DNA from 4 places in the Cupriavidus sp. R6-3 genome. Region 3 is predicted to be linked to each of the others. Evidence: predicted binding sites of a transcription regulator. Region 3 holds the regulator's gene; each other region holds the start of a gene.
The links. Region 3 encodes sigma-54, which starts transcription at its own class of promoters, with help from an activator protein. Its sites were predicted from a motif close to TGGCANGNAANCTGCTTT; they were not measured.

Region 1 (5,247 bases), on a different contig from region 3:
AAGGTCTGGCCGATCATCGCGGCGCGGACCTTGTTCGGATCGGTGGTGCCGGCCTTCTTGACCGCCTGCGCCCACATGTGGATGCCGACGTAGGTCGCTTCCATCGGATCGTTGGTCACGCGCTTGTCGCCGCCCGGCAGGTTGTTCGCCTTGACCCAGGCCGCCCATTGCTTCTTGAAGGCGTCGTTCTCCGGGTTCTTGACGGACATGAAGTAGTTCCACGCGGCCAGATGGCCGACCAGCGGCTTGGTGTCGATGCCGCGCAGCTCTTCCTCGCCGACCGAGAACGCCACCACCGGCACGTCCTTGGCCTTCAGGCCCGCGTTGCCCAGTTCCTTGTAGAAGGGCACGTTGGAATCGCCGTTGATCGTCGAGATCACCGCGGTGCGGCCGCCCTGCGAGAACTTCTTGATGTTGGCGACGATGGTCTGGTAATCGCTGTGGCCGAACGGCGTGTAGACCTCCTCGATGTCCTTGTCGGCCACGCCCTTGCTCTTCAGGAAGGCGCGCAGGATCTTGTTGGTGGTGCGCGGGTACACGTAGTCGGTGCCCAGCAGGAAGAAGCGCTTCGCGCCGCCGCCCTCCTTGCTCATCAGGTACTCGACCGCGGGAATGGCCTGCTGATTCGGCGCGGCGCCGGTGTAGAAGACGTTCTTCGACATCTCCTCGCCCTCGTACTGCACCGGATAGAACAGCAGCGCGTTCAGTTCCTCGTAGACCGGCAGCACCGACTTGCGCGACACCGAGGTCCAGCAGCCGAAGGTCACCGCGACCTTGTCGTTGCTGATCAGCTGGCGCGCCTTCTCGGCGAACAGCGGCCAGTTCGACGCGGGATCGACGACCACCGGCACCAGCTTGCGGCCCAGCACGCCGCCGCTCTTGTTGATCTCGTCGATGGCCATCAGCGCGACGTCCTTCAGCGACGTCTCCGAGATCGCCATCGTGCCCGACAGCGAATGCAGCACGCCCACCTTGATCGGCTCTTTCGATTGCGCGATCGCCAGCGGGCTGGTACCGATCATCGCCGCGGCGGCCAACGCCGACAGCTTCAACACCTCACGTCGTTTCATTGCAGCTCCCTAGCTCTGTTTGTGTTCGAGGAAGAACGCACCCCGGGAGCACTTCTGCAACTAGCGTGCCACAAAAAAGAACGCGGCCTGGCGCCGCGCGGGAGACTGCATTGGCATGACGGCACCGTGGCGGTGCGCCGGCGCCTTGCATCACGATGGTGCGATGATGCAAAGCGGTGCGACGCACCGCACCGGTGCGTCAGGAGTAGCGGCGGCTGATCGATTCCGCGACGCAGACCGGACGGTCGCTGCCCTCGCGTTCGATCGTGACCTCCCAGGTCGATTGCGCGCCGACCAGGTCCGGGGCATTGGGCGGCGGCGCGATGCGCTCGACCTTCAGCAGCTTGATGCGGGCGCGCAGCCGGCTGCCGACCGGCACCGGCGCGGTGAAGCGCACGCGGTTCAGGCCGTAGTTGACGCCGATCTTGACGCCCGGCATCTGCATCGCGCTCTGCATCAGCGCGGGCAGCAGCGACAGCGTCAGGAAGCCGTGCGCGACCGGGGCGCCGAACGGTGATTCGCGCCGCGCGCGTTCGGGATCGACGTGGATCCACTGATGGTCGCCGGTCGCCTCGGCGAACAGGTTGACCTGGTGCTGCGTGATCTCGGTCCAGTCGCTGACGGCGACCTCCTGCCCCTGCAGGCCCTCGAGTTCTTCCAGCGAAGCGATGGTGCGCATCTTCTCTCCTTGTCCAATGTCGGGCCGGAACGACGGTCCCGGTTCGATGGGGGCTTCAGGCCGGCCGGCGGCCGTACATGCCCATGCCCTTGACGGTGCAGACCAGCTCGCCGCGCTGGTTGACCGCCTCCCACTGCGTGTGCACGACGCCGCGATCGGGCTTGGACTGCGACGGCCGCTTGTCCAGCACCGACACGAACACCGTCAGCGTATCGCCGGCATAGACCGGCTTGAGCCAGCGGATCTCGTCGACGCCAGGCGAGCCCATGCTGGCCGACTTCGACGTCATGTTGTCGACCAGCATGCGCATCATCACCGCGCAGGTCATCCAGCCGCTCGAGATCAGGCCGCCGTAGATGCTGCGCTGGGCGGCCTCCTTGTCGACGTGGAAGGGCTGCGGATCGTATTGCGTCGCGAAGCTGACGATCTCGTCCTCGGTGATCAGCCGCGAACCGAGCTCGCGCCGGCTGCCGACGACGAAGTCTTCGAAGTACATGGTGTCGGACATGGGGTCTCCAGTCTGCTGGGTTGTTCTGCTCCGCCAAAGCAAAAAGCCGCGCCGGACGTTGACGCCCGAGCGCGGCCTGTGTTGCCTCAACGGCTGGCCATCATGCCGCCTGCTGGAATTCCGGCAGGCTGGCGAAGCGGCCAAGATGATGGTCGACATCGCCGAAGGTGGTGTTGATCAGCGTCAGCCGCTTGAACATGTGCGCGGCCGGCAGTTCGTCGGTCACGCCCATGCCGCCGTGGATCTGCACCGCTTCCTGGCCGACCGTGCGCGCGGCCTGGCCGACGCGGGCCTTGGCCGCCGACACATAGCGGCGGCGCTCCTCGGGGCTGGCCTCGTCGAAGCGGGCCGCGGCCAGCAGCGTGATCGAGCGCGACTGCTCGGCATGGATGAACATCTCGACCATGCGATGCTGCAGCGCCTGGAAGCGCGCGATCGGCACGCCGAACTGCTGGCGCGTCTTGGCGTACTCGATGGTGGCGGCGGTCAGCGTGTCCATCACGCCCACGGCCTCGGCGCACAGCAGCACCGCGGCGTAGTCGGCGGTCTGCTCGAGCAGCGCCCAGCCCTGCCCTTCGGCGCCCAGCAGTTCGCCGGCGGCGTCCTGGAAGGTGATATCGGCCGCGTGCAGATTGTCGATGGTGCGGTAGTCGCGGATCGTGACGCCCGGGGCCCTGGCATCGACCAGATACAGCGAGATGCCGTCCTGGTCGGCATTGCCGCCGCCGGTGCGTGCGGACACCACCAGCTTGTCGGCCTGGCCGCCGTGGACCGCCACGACCTTGGTGCCGTTCAGCTTGCCGCCCCTGGCGGTCACGCGCACGTCGTTCAGCGCGTAGCGCGCCTCGCGCTCGTTGAACGCGGTGGCCAGCTTGATCTCGCCGCCGGCAACCTGTTCGAGCACGGCGTCCTGGCCGCCGGCCTGCTTCAGCGCGTAGGCCGCGGTCACCGTCGCCAGATACGGCTCGACCACCAGGCCGCGGCCCAGCTCCTGCATTACCACCATCATGTCGATGGCGGTACCGTTGAAGCCGCCCTGCGCCTCCGGCACCGGCAGCGCGGTCAGGCCGAGCTCGACCAGCGCGTTCCAGGCCGCTTCGCTGTAGCCGGTCTCGCTCTTGTAGGCCTTCTTGCGGGACTCGAAGTCGTAGCTCTTGTCGATGAAGCGGCGTACCGCGTCAGCCAGTTGCTTCTGCTCGTCGCTGAGATTGAAGTTCATGGTTCCTGTCTCCTCACAGCCCCAGGATCATCTGGCTGATGATGTTCTTCTGGATTTCGTTGGATCCGCCGTAGATCGAGGTCTTGCGGAAATTGAAGTAGTACGCGGCCAGCGGCGCGGCATCGTCGTAGCCGGTCACGGCATGCTCGGTCTCGCACTCCAGGTAGTCGCGGTCGAACGGCTGCGCGTACGGGCCGACGGCTTCGACCATCAGCTCGGTCAGCATCTGCTGGATCTCGGTGCCCTTGATCTTCAGCAGCGAGGCCTCGGGGCCGGGGCCCTTGCCGGCGCTCTCGCTCGAGACCACGCGCAGCACGGTGATTTCCAGCGCCATCAGCTCGATCTCCAGCGCGGCGACCTTGGCGCCGAACACCGGATCTTCCAGCAGCGGCTTGCCGTTCTTCTGCTGCTGGCGCGCGACGCGCTTCAGGAAGCCCAGCTCGCGCTTGGAATTGCCGACGCGGGCGATGCCGGTGCGCTCATGGCCGAGCAGGTACTTGGCGTAGGTCCAGCCCTTGTTCTCTTCGCCGACGCGGTTCTCGACCGGCACCTTGACGTTGTCGAAGAAGACCTCGTTCACCTCGTGGTCCTCGTCGAGCATGATGATCGGACGCACGGTGATGCCCGGCGTCTTCATGTCGATCAGCAGGAAGGAGATGCCCTCCTGCTTCTTGGCCTCGGGGTCGGTGCGGACCAGGCAGAAGATCATGTCGGCGTGCTGGCCGAGCGTGGTCCAGGTCTTCTGGCCGTTGACGATGTAGTGCTTGCCGTCCGGCGTCAGTTCGGCGCGGGTCTTCAGCGAGGCCAGGTCCGAGCCCGAGCCCGGCTCCGAATAGCCCTGACACCACCAGTCGGTGCAGTCCAGGATGCGCGGCAGGTAGTACGACTTCTGCTGCTCGTTGCCGTACTTCATGATCACCGGCGCGACCATCGCCACGCCGAAAGGCAGCACGCCGGGCGCGCCGACGCGGGCATTTTCCTCATCCCAGATATGGCGCTGGGTCGCGTTCCAGCCGGTGCCGCCAAACTCGACCGGCCAGTGCGGCGCCGACCAGCCCTTGCCCGCCAGGATCTTGTGCCAGCGCACCAGATCGTCGCGGTTGGGCCGGCGGTGATTCAGAATCTTGGCGCGAATGTCCGCCGGCAGGTTGGCTTCCAGCCAGCTGCGCACTTCCTCGCGGAAGGCGTTGTCGGCCGCCGTGTAATTGAGATCCATGCCCGTCTCCAGTGATGCCGGCTGCGGCCGGCAAATTGTTCTGGCCAACGCGCCCTCGCACCGGCGCGAAGGCGGGCACGGGACGCGATTCAGTGAGCCGTCTGCTTCAGCGCATCCGGCACCACGAGCGGAAACGTTTCAATGCCCTCTTCGGCGAGCGCCTGCACTTCCTCCGGCGACGCCGTCCCGCGGATGCCGCGTTCCGGTGCCTCGTCGTAATGCATGCGCCTGGCCTCCTCGGCAAAGCGCGGCCCCACGTCCTCGGTCTGCGCCAGCACCTGCCTGACCGCCTTCAGATACAGCGATTGCAGAACCTGCGCCGCCTGCGGGACCGCCTCCTGTGCCTGCGGTGCCGGCGCCCGCGGCGTCGGCGCTCGCTCGGCCGCGCCGGACAGATTCAGGCGCGGGGCGCTCGGCAGCCGCGTCACCGCGTGGTCGCCGCAGACAGGACACTGAACGAGATCGCGCGAAATCTGCGACTGCGCATCCTCCTCCGAAGCAAACCAGCCTTCGAACCGATGGTCATGCGCACAGCGCAGGTCGAGCACCTTCATG
Region 2 (5,247 bases), on a different contig from region 3:
GCGCGTGCGGCCGCCGATGCCGACCCGTTCGCCTCGCCGCAATGGCCCACGCTGCGCGGCGAGATGCTGGGCAACGCGCCCGCGGTGTTCGACGCGCGCGTGAAGGTCGTCGGTCCCGCCTTCGCCGAAGACGCGCTGAACGTGCCGATCGCCTTCGACGCCTCGGCGCTGGGCGAAGTGGACCGGGTCGTGGTCGGGGTCGACCGCAATCCGATCCGCAAGGTGCTGGCGTTCACGCCGGGCAAGCTCAAGCCGGCGCTGTCGTTCCGCTTCAAGCTGGAACAGGGCTCCCCGGTACGGGTCGCGGCCCGCACCCGCGATGGCGTCTGGCATGTCGGCGGCCTGCTGGTCGACGCCGCCGGCGGCGGCTGCACGGTGCCGGGCGTGACGCGCAAGGACGGCTCGTGGAGCGTGACGCTGAACCGGGTCGAGGCCCGGCGCTTTGCCGCGCTCGATGGCGGCGGCGGCCGGATCCGGGTCCGCGTGATGCATCCGATGGACACCGGCCTGGTGGCGGGCATTCCCGCCTTCCATATCGAGCAGCTGGCGCTCGTCGACGGCCGTCGCGAACCGCTCGGCACGCTCGAGCTGCACGAGCCCGTGTCGGAGAACCCGATCTTCTCCTTCGACCTGCGCGAGCCGGCGCCGCAGCCGCTGGCGGTGACCGGCCGCGACAACAACGGCAACCGTATCGACGCGCGGGTGCTGCCATGAGGCGCCTGTTGGCCGCGCTCGCCGTGCCGATTGCCCAGCTGTTTGGCTTGCCGTTCTCCCTGCCGTTCTCCCTGTCGATCGCCCTGTCGATCGCCCTGTCGATGGCCCTGCTGCTTCCCGCGCCGGCATTCGGCGACGACCCCGCAGCAGGGGCGCTGCGGCCGCCCGACTACCGCCTCGCGCCGCGCGATATCGGCGACGGCATCTGGCTGTTTGAAGGGGCGAATGCCGACTTCGCCGTCGGCAACGGCTGCAACATCATCAATACGGCCTTCATCGATACCGGCGACGGCGTGGTCGTCGTCAATACGGGGCCGTCGCGGCGCTACGGTGAGCAGCAGCGCGCGGCGATCGCCAGGGTGACGAAGGCCCCGGTCCGCCTGGTGCTGAACCTGAACCTGCATCCCGACTACTTCTTCGGCAACCAGGCCTATGCCGACGCCAGTCCGGCCGCGCTGGCCGGTACCGTCGCCGGCGCGGCGCGCGAGGCCGGCGCGTATGCCGACAACCTGTATCGGCTCTGCGGCGACTGGATGGCGGGCACCGAACCGGCGCCGCCCGTCACGACCATCGAGCCGGGACCGCGCACGATCGGACGCCATCGATTCGAGCTGCTGCGCCTGCAGGGCCATACCGGCGACGATCTGGTGCTGATCGACCATACCGCGCGCGTGATGTTCGCCGGCGGCCTGGCCTTCCGCTCGCGCATCCCGACCACGCCGCACGCCGACATTCCCCGCTGGCTCGCCAGCCTCGACGTGCTGGAACGCCGGATGCGCGAGGACGGATTGCGCCTGCTGGTGCCAAGCCATGGCCCTGCGCTCGACGGCGCCGATGCGATCGCGCAGACGCGCGACTACCTGCGCTGGCTCGACGCCCGGCTGCGCCAGGCGGCCCGCGAAGGCCGCGATCTCGCCGAGGTCATCGCGATGCCGGTGCCGGCGCCGTACTCGGGCTGGGCCGCGATGCCGGCCGAATACCTGCGCAACGTCACGCACCTGTACCCGGCCTATGAACGGGAGGCTCTGGTGCCATGAACCGTGCCGCTGGTACCCGCGAGGGATGCTCCATTCCGCGACAGCGTTGTTGCGCGGTGGCGCGGTACGGCCCGGTATGGCGCATCCGCGCGCGCGATCGCGGCGAAAAGGGTTCGCAAGCAACGGGAATTTTTCACGGCCGGCGTGGCACGCGAATTGCGGATTGGCGCACCGGCGCGGCATCGCCGATCGGCCTGTGCCGCGCCTGTGGAAGAACCACCGGGAAATCCGCGACAGGGTTGATCGAAACCGATGATCGAAGCCGATCATCGACAAAAAGAGAGAGGAGCAAACGATGAGCAAGTTGAAGGTGCTGGTGCTGGCCGCCGCGTGCGTGACCAGCTTCGCCGCGCGGGCCGCCGTGACGGACGCGATGATCGAGAACGACGCGAAGAGTCCCGGTGATGTGCTGTCGTGGGGGATCGGGCCGGAGGGCCAGCGCTTCTCGCCGCTGGCCAGGATCAATACGAAGAACGTCGCCCGCCTGGTGCCGGCGTGGTCGTTCTCGTTCGGCGGGGAGAAGCAGCGCGGCCAGGAATCGCAGCCGCTGATCCATAACGGCAAGATGTTCGTCACCGCTTCGTACTCGCGGATCTTCGCGCTGGATGTCAAGACCGGCGCGAAGCTGTGGAAGTACGAGCATCGCCTGCCGGAAGGCATCATGCCGTGCTGCGACGTGGTGAACCGCGGCGCCGCGCTGTACGACAAGCTCGTCATCTTCGGCACGCTGGACGCGCAGCTGGTCGCGCTCGACCAGGACACCGGCAAGGTGGTGTGGAAGGACAAGATCGACGATTACGCGGCCGGCTATTCGTACACGGCGGCGCCGATGATCGTCAAGGGACTGGTGCTGACCGGCGTATCGGGGGGCGAGTTCGGCGTGGTCGGCCGCGTCGAGGCGCGCGATGCCAGGACCGGCCGCCTGGTGTGGATCCGCCCGACCGTCGAAGGGCATATGGGCTATCGCTTCGACGCCGAGGGCAACAAGATCGAGAACGGCATCACCGGTAACCTGAACGCCAGCTGGCCGGGCGAAACCTGGAAGACCGGCGGCGCGGCGACCTGGCTCGGCGGCACCTACGATCCCAAGACCGGGCTGGCCTACTTCGGCACCGGCAATCCGGGGCCGTGGAACAGCCATCTGCGCAAGGGCGACAACCTCTACTCGTCGTCGACGGTGGCCATCGATCCTGCCACCGGCAAGATCGTCTGGCATTACCAGAACACGCCGAACGACGGCTGGGATTTCGACGGCGTCAACGAGTTCGTGACCTTCGACCTCGACGGCAAGCGCGTCGGCGGCAAGGCCGACCGCAACGGCTTCTTCTACGTCAACGATGCAAGCAACGGCAAGGTGCTGAACGCCTTTCCGTTCGTCCGCAAGGTGACCTGGGCCAAGGACATCGACCTGAAGACCGGCCGGCCCAACTTCGTCGCGGAAAGCCGTCCTGGCGACCCCGCCGACCAGAAGAAGGGACAGTCGGTGTTCGCCGCGCCGGGCTTCCTCGGCGGCAAGAACCAGCAGCCGATGGCGTTCAGCCCGCAGACGGGCCTGTTCTATGTGCCGGCCAACGAATGGGGCATGGACATCTGGAACGAGCCGATCACCTACAAGAAGGGCGCGGCCTTCCTCGGCGCCGGCTTCACCATCAAGCCGCTGAACGACGACTATATCGGCGCGTTGCGCGCCGTCGATCCGAAGACCGGCAAGATCGTCTGGGAGGTCAAGAACAACGCGCCGCTGTGGGGCGGCGTGATGACGACCGGCGGCGGCCTGGTGTTCTGGGGCACGCCCGAGGGCTACCTGAAGGCGGCGGACGCGAAGACCGGCAAGGAGCTGTGGCAATTCCAGACCGGCAGCGGCGTGGTGGCGCCGCCAGTCACCTGGGAAGAAAACGGCGAGCAGTTCATCGCCGTGGTGTCGGGCTGGGGCGGCGCCGTGCCGCTGTGGGGCGGCGACGTGGCCAAGCGCGTCAACTTCCTCGAGCAAGGCGGCTCGGTGTGGGTGTTCAAGCTCAGCAAGGTCTGAGCGCTTGCCGTACAGGCCGGCGCGCGAGCGTGTGCATCGACGCGTGCGTTGATGCGTGTGTTGGCGCATGTGTTGGCGCATGCGGGGACGGCGCCGGCCGCATTCGAATGGGTGATTCATGCTGAAAGAACGGATTCGACGTATCGCGCCGCGCGGCGCGGTTGCCCTCGCCTTCGGCCTGGCCCTCGCCGCCTCGGCGCAGGCGGCCCCGGACATCAGGGCGCTGGCCGACAAGAACGGCTGCTTTTCCTGCCACGGCATGCAGGGCAAGCTGGTCGGCCCCGGCTTCGCCGAGGTCGCGGCCAGGTACAAGGGTGACAGCGAGGCCACCGGCAAGCTGGCCCGCAAGATCCAGGAGGGCGGCAAGGGGGTATGGGGGCGGATTCCGATGCCGCCGCACCCCTCGCTGAAGGACGAGGAGGCCAGGCAGCTGGCGGCGTGGGTGCTGGAGGCCGGTTGATCCGATCGGGGCCCCGCGTGAGCGAGGTCCCGCGTCATACGGAAAAAGGAGAGGCGCCGGTGCGCCTCCCTTTCTTGATGTCATGCGCCGCGGTCCGCTACGGCTCGCTCAGTCGCAGCGAATTGGCGTCGGTACGGAACAGCAGCGGCGCCTCCCTGCCCCGCTGCACGCGCCCCTGGGACAGCACGGCGGCCAGCCGCCCCTGTGCCACGATCGCACGCACGCGATCGTGATCGTCCGACCTCTCGCAGACCGGGTCCGTCGCGTCGGCATCGCCGGTCAGCTGCCATGCCTGGCAGCGGCAGCCGCCGGCATCGGCCTCCTTCTCGTCGCAGGATTGGCACGCGCCCTTCATCCACGCGGTGCCGCGATAGCGGTTGAACGCCTCGCTGTCGAACCAGATGTCGCGCAGCGGCATGTCGGCGACGTTCGGCAGCGAAAGTCCCGGCAGCATGCGCGCGGCGTGGCATGGCAGCGCGGTGCCGTCCGGCGCGACGCCCAGGAACGTCGTGCCCCACCCGTTCATGCACTTCTTCGGGCGCGTCTCGAAATAGTCGGGGACGACGAACAGGATGCGGCAACGAGAACCGATACGCAGCCGATAGCGCTCGACCACCGCCTCGGCCTCGCGCAGCTGCGCGGCATCGGGCATCAGCGCGAGGCGGTTGCGCCAGGCCCAGCCGTAGTACTGGGTGTTGGCCAGTTCCAGGTATTCGGCGCCCATCTCCAGCGCCATCTCGATGATGGCGCCCACATGCGGCAGATTGTGCCGGTGCAGCACGCAGTTCATCACCATCGGATAGCCGTGCGCCTTGATCATGCGCGCCACGCGCTGCTTCAGCTCGAAGGTGCGCGTGCTCGACAGGAAGTCGTTGAGCTCGCGCGTCGAATCCTGGAACGACAGCTGGATATGATCGAGTCCCGCCTCGCGCAGCGCGCCAAGGCGTTCATCGGTCAGCCCGACACCGGAGGTGATCAGGTTGATGTAGAAGCCGAGCCGGCGGGCA
Region 3 (5,247 bases):
GGGCGAACAGATTGTCGGTCACCGTGGCGCGCGCCACGCCATGGTTGTTCTCGAACAGCAGCCCGGCCTGTTCGAACACGCGTTTTTTGCTGGTGACGCTGACGTCGAGCGAGATATTGCCGGGCGGCAGCAGTTTGGCCAAACGGTTCATTTGAAATGCGCGGAATTCCTGATACTGGCGCCGCCATGCGGTTTCTTGCCGGCGTGGGCCGGTCTGCCGTTGCTGGGCGGTGCGTTCGTTGCCGCCGCTTCCCGACTATCAGCGTGCGGCACATTATAGTGCAGGGGGGCTCCCTGCCGTCCGATGCCGATCGCCCCGAGCGGCATTGCGCAAGGAAACGGGGCGGGCATTCTCTACATGTATTGCACAGCATACACCGGGAAGCCAGCCAGACGGAACCCCATCCCGGTTTCATCCTATAGGTTGCACGGCGAGCCGGCACCGCGGCCTCGCCCCAGTCTCCGCGCGCGGGGCGCAAAAAAGCCGTGCTCCTGGCACGGCTTCTTTCCTCACTTCAAGGCCGGCCGGCGTTGTGGCCGAGCCGAATCTTCAAGCTACTGCTGGGCCTGACTGGCCACGAAGCTGTGGTACTTCAGCGATTCGCGGTCGTGGCTCTGCACCTTGTCCTTGTAGCGGATCACTTGCCGGTCCAGCTTGTCGACCAGCATGTCGATCGCCGCATAGAGATCTTCGTGGTGCGCCTCGACAAAGATGTCCTTGCCCTTCAGATGCACATTGATTTCCGCGCGTTGACGGCGATCCTTTTCCTTTTGATTGTCGACCGATAGCAGCACGCTGACGTCAATAACCTGATCGAAATGCCTGAGGATTCGCTCCAGTTTCGTTTCCACGTACTCACGCAGCGAAGGCGTGATGTCCAAGTGGTGTCCACTGATCTTGAAGTTCATAGCGCTTCTCCTTCTGAAAGAGCCGCACCAGGCAGGCGATGCGACTCGGCTACAAAGACTTGCGAAGGTTCACGGCGGGGATCTTCAAGGCTTCACGGTATTTGGCGACGGTACGTCGCGCCACGACGAAGCCTTGTTCCCCCAGCAGTTCGGCAATCCGGCTGTCGGACAACGGGTTTCTGGGGTCTTCGGCTCCTATCAACTGCTTGATCAGCGCACGGATTGCGGTGGAAGAGGCGGCACCGCCGGTTTCGGTCGATACATGGCTGCCAAAGAAATATTTCAGCTCGAATGTCCCCATCGGGGTGGCCATGTACTTATTGGTCGTCACACGAGAAATGGTCGACTCGTGTAGACCCAGTGTATCGGCTATCTCCCTCAAAACCAAGGGGCGCATCGCAATTTCACCGTGCGTGAAGAAATTCTTTTGCCGCTCCACGATGGCTTGTGCGACGCGCAAAATGGTGTCGAAACGCTGCTGGATATTCTTGATGAGCCAGCGCGCCTCCTGCAGTTTCTGCTGCAATCCCGCGGCGCCGGTATCGCCTTTTGCACCGCGCAAGATTTGCGCATACATGTCGTTGATGCGCAGCCGCGGCATCACGTCGGGATTGAGCTGGGCGATCCAGTTATGGCCGCTCTTGCGCACGAACACGTCGGGCACGACGAAATCCGCTTCCGGCCGGCTGTAGGCGTGGCCGGGATAGGGCGCGAGCGAGCGGATCAGCTCGTGCGCGGCCTTCAGCTGCATGTCGTCGACCTGCAGCGCCTTCTTCAGGCGGGTGTAATCGCGCGCGGCCAGCAGTTCGAGGTGATGGCGCACGATCGTCATCGCCAGCTCGCGCTGCGGATGTTCGATGCGTCGCAGTTGCAGCGACAGGCATTCGGCCGCGTTGCGCGCCCCGACCCCGGGCGGGTCGAAGCTTTGCAGCAGCGTCAGCATCGCATGCACTTCGTCGAGCTCGAATTCGAGCTCTTCAGGCAATTCGGAAAGGATTTCCTCGAGCGAGGCGCTCAGGTAGCCGTCGTCGTCGAGCGATTCGATCAGGAAAATCGCCAGGCCCTTGTCGCGCGTGGAGATTTTCAGCGGCGCCAATTGCTCCATCAGATATTCGCGCAGCGTGGGCTCGGCATCGCGCAATTGCAGCGGCGTTTTCTCGTCCTCGTCGCTTTGCGGACGGCGGGCGAAATCGTCCAGGCTCCAGTCGCCGCCATAATCGTCGCCCGCGCCGTCGGCATAGCCGTCGTCGGCGGACGCGGCGCCATCCGCGCACGAATCGGCGGGGGCCGTCGGCTCGGAAGACGGGGTCGTGGTGGTGGTCTGGACATTGACCGACCCGTCGGCGGCGACCCGCAGCGGGCTTTCGATCCAGTCGTTTTCGCGTTCGAGCAGGGGATTCTCGGTCAGCGCCTGCTCGACTTCCTGTTGCAGTTCCAGCGTGGAGAGCTGCAACAGCCGGATCGACTGCTGCAGCTGCGGCGTCAGGGCCAGATGCTGGGAGAGGCGTAGCTGTAGCGACGGTTTCATGCGGCCTATTTTATGCGCAACTTCGGCCGCGATGGAACGGAATTTGCTATCGGAAGTTTCGATTGCGTGGTCAGAAGCGATTGCCTGATGGATCACCAGTGCAGGATCCATACATCGCCCGCGCACAAACGAAAACGGCCGCCCTCTGTACGAGGGCGGCCGCGCGCCAAACCGCCATTACATGCGGAAGTTTTCGCCCAGATAGACGCGCCGCACCGATTCGTTGGCGATGATGTCCTTGGGCTCGCCGGCCGCGAGCACCGCGCCTTCGCTGATGATGTACGCGTGGTCGCAGATGCCCAGCGTCTCGCGCACGTTGTGGTCGGTGATCAGCACGCCGATATTGCGTGCCTTCAGGAAGCTGACGATGCGCTGGATCTCGCCGACCGCGATCGGATCGACGCCGGCGAACGGCTCGTCGAGCAGGATGAAGCGCGGCGCCGAGGCAAGCGCCCGTGCGATCTCGACGCGGCGGCGCTCGCCGCCCGACAGCGACAGCGCGGGGTTGTTGCGCAGGTGCGCGATCTGCAGATCGTCGAGCAGGCTGTCCAGCCGCCGCTCGATCTCGGCGCCGGACAGCGCCTTGCCGTTGTCTCGCTGCAGTTCCAGCACCGCGCGGATGTTCTGCTCGACATTGAGCTTGCGGAACACCGACGCTTCCTGCGGCAGGTACGACAGGCCCATGCGCGCGCGCTCGTGGATCGGCAGGCCGCTGATGTGCTGGCCGTCGAGCACGATGTCGCCTTCGTCGAGCGCGACCAGGCCCACGATCATGTAGAACGAGGTGGTCTTGCCCGCGCCATTGGGGCCGAGCAGGCCGACGACCTCGCCGCTCTTGACGTCCAGCGACACGTCCTTGACCACGGTGCGCGAGCCGTAGCGCTTCTTCAGATGACGCACCACCAGGTTGCTGGTGGCCGGCATCGTGCCCGCGCCGGCACCGGCTGCGGTGTTGGCGTTGGCGGCGGGAGCGGTGGCGGTAGCGGTGTCGGCAACGGACATGTGGGCAATCCTTTGATACTGCGTAATGCGAAGCGGGCGTGGCGAAGCGTACGTGGCGCGGCGTGCGCGGCGTGCGGGTACGTCAGGCCCGGGAAGCGATCAGGGCTTGGCCGTCGGCGAGCCCTTCAGGTCCACGCCGGCGCCACTGCCGCCGGTCCCCTGGCTCTGGCGCGGCGACAGCACGGCGCGTACGCGGCCGGACGGGTTCGCCGGCGCCGCGTTGCCGCTGCCACCGGCCGCGGTGTAGAACTCGTTGCGGCTGTCGTAGGTCAGCACCGCGCCGCGGATCTCGTCGACCACCTTGGCGCCCGCCAGCCGCGCCATGCGCGCATTGCCGATCAGCTTGGCCACTTCCTGCTTGCCGTCGTATTCGACGCGGTCGCCCCAGCCGTCGATGTACTCGTCGACGTTGTCGCGCTTCTGCCGGATATAGGCCTGCTTGCCGCCCTTGGAGGTGGCCACCGCGTACTGGTAGCCCTCGGGATCGGTGCGCACCTCGGCGGCATCGGACTTGAGCACCATGGTCCCCTTGGTCAGCACCACGTTGCCGGTCAGCGTATAGATCTGCTTGACGTCGTCGTAGCTGGCGTTGTCGGCCTCCAGCACCAGCGGCTTGTCGCGGTCGGCGCGTTCGGCGAGCGCCGGCAGGGCGAGCGTCATGCCGGCGGCGAAGGCGAGCAGCACGGCGGTGGCGCGGCGGCGGGTCCAGGTCGTCAGGGTCAGGGTCATGTTGGCCACGATGGCGTTGATTGGCGTTGTCCGGGAATCGTCCAGACGGGGCGAGTGGCCCGGACTGGCGCGGAGATCGTTCGAATGGTGCGCGCCTGGCGCGGCGCCGCGATGCGTCATGGCTGTTTCGCGCCGCCGCCGCGCGGCGCCATCACGATGGTGCCGCGCACATTGCCGAGCAGATTGACCTCGCGCGTGACATTGTTGAAGACCAGGCCGTTGGCCGTCATCACCGACGGTCCGCGGGTCAGCTTGACCGGCTTGTCGGTCTTCACGATGTCGTCGTTGATCAGGATCTGGAAGTAGCTCGAGGTCGCGCTCATCTGCGGGTCCTGCGATGGATCGGCGCCCTGCACGCGAACGATATGGGCGTTGCCGAACAGGTCGATCACGCTGGCGTCGGCGTTCATCTTGCCCAGGTCCGCGGTACCGGTCACCGGCGGCCGGTCCGGTTCGTAGGCGCGCATCGCCGGCCGCGTGACCTCGTAGGTCTGGTCGTCCTCGTAATGGATCATCCGCTCGCCGGTGAAGCGCATCTTGGTGCTGCCGTCCTCGGCCAGTTCGGTCGCGGTGAAGCGCTCCATCCAGTAGTCGGGCACATGGCGCTTCTGGCGTTCGGTATCGCTGACCTGGCGCGGCGTGTTGATCTGCACCAGCCAGAACGTACTGCCGGCAACGAGCGCCATCAGCAGCAGCGGCATCAGCCGCAGCGCGAGGCGGGACAGGGAAGGGAACAGATCCCGCATGGCGTTCGTCAGATGACCTTGGCCCGGGTCAGGTCATGGATATGCAGCGCGCCCACCAGGCGCTGGTCGGCGTCGACCACCAGCAGCTGGTTGATGCGGTTTGCTTCCATGACCTGCACCGCCTCGACCGCGAGCTGGTCCGGCCCGACGGTGAAGGGGTTGGCATGCATGACCTCGCCGATCGGCACGGTCTTCCAGTCGCGCGGCGTTTCCAGCAGCCGGCGCAGGTCGCCGTCGGTGAAGACGCCGATCGCGCGGCCCTCGGCATCGACGATGGCGGTCATGGCCATGCCCTTGCGGGTGATCTCCATCAGGGCCTGTGCCAGCGGCGTG
Region 4 (5,247 bases), on a different contig from region 3:
TTTGTAGAGCATCGAGTCGACCAGTACGCGCTTGCTGAAGATGCCCTTCTCGGCGAACAGGTCGAAATACTTCTGGAAGTACGCCACGTCGCTGGGCTTGAAATCGGTCGAGAACACGTAGTCGACCATCGGCACCTCGGCCGTCAGCGCCCCGTCGATGGCGGTATAGCCCTTCAGCGATGGGCGCGCCTCGGGCAGGTTCTTCTGCACCAGTTCGACGCCGCGCCGATAGGCCGCGATGTATTTGCGCGCGACGTCGGGATGCCTGGCGATGAATTCGCTGGACAGGCTGGCCGATCCGCCGAACCAGGGTGCCATCGGATCGCCCAGCAGGTATTTGGCGATCACGCCGACCTCCAGCGTGCGGGTCGCGCCATTGAGGCGGCCGATCGTGCCGGTCGGCTCCAGCGTGTAGCACGCTTCGATCTGGCCCGCGGCAATCGCGGCCACATGCTGGCCGATCGGCAACTCGACCACCGTGGCGCCGGTCGCGCCGGCGCGCTCGAGCACCGTCCTGGCCATCAGCACGTTCTGCACGCCGGGCCCGCAGCCGATCTTCCTGCCTTTCAGCTCGGCGATGCGCTGGACCGGGCTCTCCTTGGCGACCAGGAATTCGTCGAGCACGTACCTGGCATTGCTCGGGTTGGCGCAGAAGATCTTGACCAATCCCGGCTGGGCGATCTCGCCGATCGCCAGCGCGGCCGACGCGGTTCCACTGGCGCTGCCCTCGGCGCGCCCGGCGAGGATGGCTTCGGTGACCTGCTGCGGGCTGGCGAACTTCAGCGCCTGCACATTCAGGCCGGCCTCCTTGAAATAGCCCTTGTCGATTGCGGCGAAGAAAGGCAAGCCCGAGGCGACCGGCCAGAAACCGATGCGGATCGGCGGCGCGCTTTGCGCACGCACGATGGCGGGTGCGGCGATGGCGCCGAGCGCGGTCGCGGCGGCGGCCTTGAGCACGCTGCGGCGGCCGCGCTGCGGCGTTGCGGTGTCGAAAGCCGGCAACGCGCGGGCAGCGCGGGAGGGCATGGATTCACGGGGCATCAGATCGCTCCTGGAGGTTGAGGTCGCTGGTCGGTAGTGAGGCACGGGCAGTGTTCGGCGTGCGCGGGGCTCGATGGTTGGTGCGAGAGACGATTCCGTCAGGCGTTGGCCGCGACATAGGCGCGCCAGCCGCCGAAGTGGCTGATGTCGGTGGCACCGGCCAGCGCGAACGGCTCGCACAGGAAGCCCTGCACTTCGCTGCCGTCGTCGAGGCGGATGCGGCCGATGCCAAGCGGCGCAGGGATCAGCGCGACGAATGAGCCATAGTCCTGCATCGGCATCTCCCAGATTTCCAGCGCGATGCGGTGCCCGGTGCCGGGCGCGACGCGCAACAGCCCGGGCTTTGCCGGCGTGCTGTCCGGCAGCGCGTAGAGCCGATAGTCGGCGGCGGTCATGGCAGCGGATACCAGGCGCCCATGGCGCTCGGTCAGTTGGCGGTTCAGCGGCATGCCGCTCAGGTGCGCGCCCACCACGGCCACCCGCACGGTGTCCTGGCCCACGGGTGTGAGCCCAGGGATCGAGCCGGGCGTGGGCAACGGCAGGCCGGTCGCGCCCTGCGTCAGTCCGCTGCGGTGGTGATAGCGCTGCCCCAGCTCGGCCAGCCGCAGATCGCTGCCACATGGGCCGATCAGCGTGATGCCGAAGGGCAGGCCGTCCGCGCGCAGGCTGCTGGGAACCGACAAGGCCGCGTAGTCGAGCAGATTGACGAAATTGGTATAGGCGCCGAGATGGCGGTTCAGCGCGATCGGGTCGTCGCGCATCTGCGCGATCGTGTAGTGGGTCGGTGCGGTCGGCACCAGCAGCAGGTCGATGCGCTCCCACATCGCTGCCGCGCGCTGCCCGAGCGCACGCAATCGCGTCTGCGCGTCGAACACGTCGGCCGCGCTGTAGTCGCGGCCGCTGGCAACGATGCTGCGAACCGGCTCGAACACGTCGGCTTCGTGCGCATCGAAGAAGCGGCGGATCGCCGCGTAGCGCTCGGCCACCAGCGCGCTGTCGTAGAGCAGGGCAGCGGCCTCGGCGAGCGGCGCGTAGTCGATCGTCACCGGCTCGCCGCCCAGTTCGCGCAACCGTTCGATCGCGACGGTGAATTCGCGCTCGGCAAGCGCATCGCCGCAGAATTCGAGCGTGTTGGGGACGCCAAAACGGAAGGTGGCCGGAAAGGGGCAGCGACAAAGCTGCAGTTCGCGTGAGTACGGGTCGAGCGCGTCGTAGCCCTGGGCAACGGCCAGTACACGGGATGCCGTGTCGACCGTGCGCGCGAAGATGGACACGCAGTCGACGCTCTGCGCTGCCGGCAGTACGCCGCGGGCGCTGATCAGACCCTTGCTCGGCTTGAGCCCGACGATATTGTTCAGCCCCGCGGGCACGCGGCCGGAGCCGGCGGTATCGGTGCCCAGCGCGAAATCGACTTCACCGGTGGCCACCACATAGGCCGAACCCGAGCTCGATCCTCCAGACACATAGCGCGCATCGAAGGCGTTGGGCACCGCGCCATAGGGCGAACGCGTGCCGTTCAACCCGCAAGCGAACTGATCGAGATTGGTCTTTCCATACAGCGATGCACCAGCCGCAAGCAGGCTCTGCACCACCGGCGCGCTGTCGCGCGGCATCCGGTCGAACGCAGGGCAGGCCGCCGTGGTCGGGTAGCCGGCCAGATCGATGTTGTCCTTGATCGCAAACGACAGGCCGGCCAACGGCCCGTCGGCCGCGCCGGCAAGCGCGATGTCCAAGCGCCGGATCCAGGCGGGGGACGTCTCGTCATGAAGAATAGGGTCGGCAGCGGCAGGTCGCATTTTGGTGCATCCAAGCTTGTATCCAAGATGGAATGCAACCGCCATGCCAGCTCTCCCCGCAGTGTCCCGGCTCGCGGCGAACAGTCTGACGGCGATCAAACCGAGAACCGATTCGGCGCAATTGACTTCTAATGATAATGCAATATCATTATCGGATTTGTCGACCTGGCCGACCTTATCGACCTTATCGGCCTTATCGACCTTATTGGCCTCGTCGACCTCGTCGATCTCATCCACCCTGACCCGCTCACCGTGCGCTCTACCATGCAAAGACAACCTCATACAAACCGATGGCAGCAGCGCGCCGCCGTGGCTTTGCTGGCCACGGCGCCGGGCATCTGCGCGGCGCAGGAAGGCGAGGCCGGAGCGGTCGCGGAGCTGGAGGCGGTGACCGTTACCGGCACGCGCGAGCGGGCCTACCGCGCGGTGGTCGCACCCACCGCCAACAAGAGCGATACCGCGCTGAAGGAAACGCCGTTCTCGATCCAGACCGTGACGCGCGAGTTGATCGAGGACCGTGGCGTGTTCACGCTGGGGGAGGCCATCCGCACGGTCCCCGGTGTGACGGCACAAGTCGGCTGGGGCGGCAGCAACGACCGCTTCCGGCTGCGCGGCTTCGCGACCTCGGCGAACCTGAAGAACGGCTTTCGCCGCAGCGTCTTTGCCCCGGTCGACGAGATGGCCAACATCGAGCAGATCGAGGTGCTCAAGGGCCCGGCGTCCGCGCTCTATGGCCGCTTCGAGCCCGGCGGGGTGGTCAATATCGTGACCCGCAAGCCGTTGGACAAACCGCAGCACAGCGTGGAATTGACCGGCGGCAGCCACGACTTCCGCCGCGCGACGGTGGACAGCACCGGGCCGATCAGCGACACGCTGAGCTATCGGATCACCGGCTCATGGCAGGACAATCGCAGCTTCCGCGACTTCGTCGATGCGCAGACGCTGTTCGTCTCGCCGGTGCTGCAGTGGAAGCTGGCACCACAGACGCGCCTGACCGCGGAATTCGAGTTCGGCCGCCGGCGCGGCGCCTTCGACCGCGGCTTCGGCAACAGCCCGTTGTTTCTCAACGTGCCGATCCATTACAACTATGGCGAGCGGGACGCGCGGCTGGACAACGACAGCGCGCTGGGCTCGCTGGTGCTCGATCATCGCTTCGACAATGGCTGGGCGTTGCGCGCCGGGGCGCTGCGCTCCTATGCGCGCACCGATGCGGTCTGGTATCCGTATGGATTCCCCGCGCTCAGCGGCGCCGATGGGCCCGACCCGCAGGTCAATCGCCGCAAGCAGCGCAATATCGACCGGCAGACCGATACCACGCTGATGGCGGAGGCCTCGCGCCGCTTCGATACCGGCGGCATCGGCCACCGCGTATTGATCGGTGCCGATTACAACTGGGACGAATGGGACTTCAGCGCGCAGGCGAACCTCGGGCCGGGCGGCTTCCCGGTGAACCTGCCGATCGATCTCTACCACCCGGTGCATGGCGCCAACGCCGGCGCGCTGCTGCCGTACGACGGCTCGCGCTACGCCAGCCGCAATCTGGGCCTGTACGCGCAGGACGAGCTGCAGTTCGGAGCGCATTGGCGGTTGCTGCTCGGCCTGCGCTACGACCGCTCGCGGACCAGCGCGCGCGCCCAGTACCTGCAGGCGGCGGACACGCTGGTCCGGCATGACGACGCGCTGTCGCCGCGCGTGGGGCTGACGTGGACGCCGGTCGAGCCGGTGTCGTTCTACGCCAGCTGGGCGCGGTCCTTCCTGACCGAACCGTCCGGCGGCATGCTGCGCGCCGGCACGCTGCCCGCGCCGTCGCGCGGCAAGCAGACCGAAATCGGCGCCAAGTTCAGCCTGCTGGACGGCCGGCTGGAGCCGACCGTCGCACTGTTCGACATCCGCCGCAGCAACGGCGTGGTCTCCGATCCGGAGGACTTCAACTATGTGGTCCAGGTCGGCGAGCAGCGCAGCCGCGGCTGGGAGATCGACGTGCCGTTCAGCATCACGCCACGCTGGCGCGTGCTGGCGAGCTACACGCAATACAAGGCCGAGATCGCCGCCGACAGCAATCCGGCGCTGGTCGGCAAGCTGCTGGCCAATGCGCCGCGCCGCACCGCCAGTATCTGGACCACCTACGATTTCGCCGGCGCCGCGTCGGGACTGAGCGTCGGCATCGGCGCGACCTATGTGGGCGAACGGCAGGCCAACACGGAGAACTCGTTCGCTCTGCCGTCCTACACGCGCTGGGACGCAAATATCGCCTACCGCTTCGGCAAGGCGCGGCGCTACAAGCTGCAGCTGACGGTGCAGAACCTGGGCGATCGCCGCTATTACGACTCCGGCGGCGCCTTCGTGCCGACCTATCCGGGCGCGCCGCGCACCGTGTTCGCCAGCTTCGGAGCGACGCTGTGACGGTGTT

Region 1: a site for sigma-54 is predicted at 1,124-1,141, ahead of urtA (urea ABC transporter substrate-binding protein). Genes of this name have one in related genera too.
Region 2: a site for sigma-54 is predicted at 1,897-1,914, ahead of AC6EI8_RS15045 (PQQ-dependent methanol/ethanol family dehydrogenase). Genes of this name have one in related genera too.
Region 4: a site for sigma-54 is predicted at 2,869-2,886, ahead of atzF (allophanate hydrolase). Genes of this name have one in related genera too.

Annotation. Positions count from the first base shown of each region.
Region 1 covers NZ_JCBAJO010000102.1:727-5,973, forward strand. Annotated here, with positions in the region: gene urtA (urea ABC transporter substrate-binding protein) at 1-1,070, opposite strand, end outside; gene AC6EI8_RS15865 (MaoC family dehydratase) at 1,270-1,749, opposite strand; gene AC6EI8_RS15870 (MaoC family dehydratase) at 1,805-2,257, opposite strand; gene AC6EI8_RS15875 (acyl-CoA dehydrogenase family protein) at 2,358-3,476, opposite strand; gene AC6EI8_RS15880 (acyl-CoA dehydrogenase family protein) at 3,490-4,692, opposite strand; gene AC6EI8_RS15885 (DUF1178 family protein) at 4,782-5,246, opposite strand.
Region 2 covers NZ_JCBAJO010000091.1:3,344-8,590, reverse strand. Annotated here, with positions in the region: gene AC6EI8_RS15055 (quinoprotein dehydrogenase-associated SoxYZ-like carrier) at 1-714, shown strand, start outside; gene AC6EI8_RS15050 (quinoprotein relay system zinc metallohydrolase 1) at 816-1,751, shown strand; gene AC6EI8_RS15045 (PQQ-dependent methanol/ethanol family dehydrogenase) at 2,047-3,780, shown strand; gene AC6EI8_RS15040 (c-type cytochrome) at 3,899-4,240, shown strand; gene pqqE (pyrroloquinoline quinone biosynthesis protein PqqE) at 4,338-5,247, opposite strand, start outside.
Region 3 covers NZ_JCBAJO010000104.1:5,517-10,763, reverse strand. Annotated here, with positions in the region: gene ptsN (PTS IIA-like nitrogen regulatory protein PtsN) at 1-151, opposite strand, end outside; gene hpf (ribosome hibernation-promoting factor, HPF/YfiA family) at 556-909, opposite strand; gene AC6EI8_RS16030 (RNA polymerase factor sigma-54) at 959-2,437, opposite strand; gene lptB (LPS export ABC transporter ATP-binding protein) at 2,615-3,439, opposite strand; gene lptA (lipopolysaccharide transport periplasmic protein LptA) at 3,539-4,168, opposite strand; gene lptC (LPS export ABC transporter periplasmic protein LptC) at 4,285-4,914, opposite strand; gene AC6EI8_RS16010 (KpsF/GutQ family sugar-phosphate isomerase) at 4,923-5,247, opposite strand, start outside.
Region 4 covers NZ_JCBAJO010000005.1:32,864-38,110, reverse strand. Annotated here, with positions in the region: gene AC6EI8_RS02200 (ABC transporter substrate-binding protein) at 1-1,026, opposite strand, end outside; gene atzF (allophanate hydrolase) at 1,140-2,837, opposite strand; gene AC6EI8_RS02190 (TonB-dependent siderophore receptor) at 3,147-5,240, shown strand; gene AC6EI8_RS02185 (ABC transporter ATP-binding protein) at 5,237-5,247, shown strand, end outside.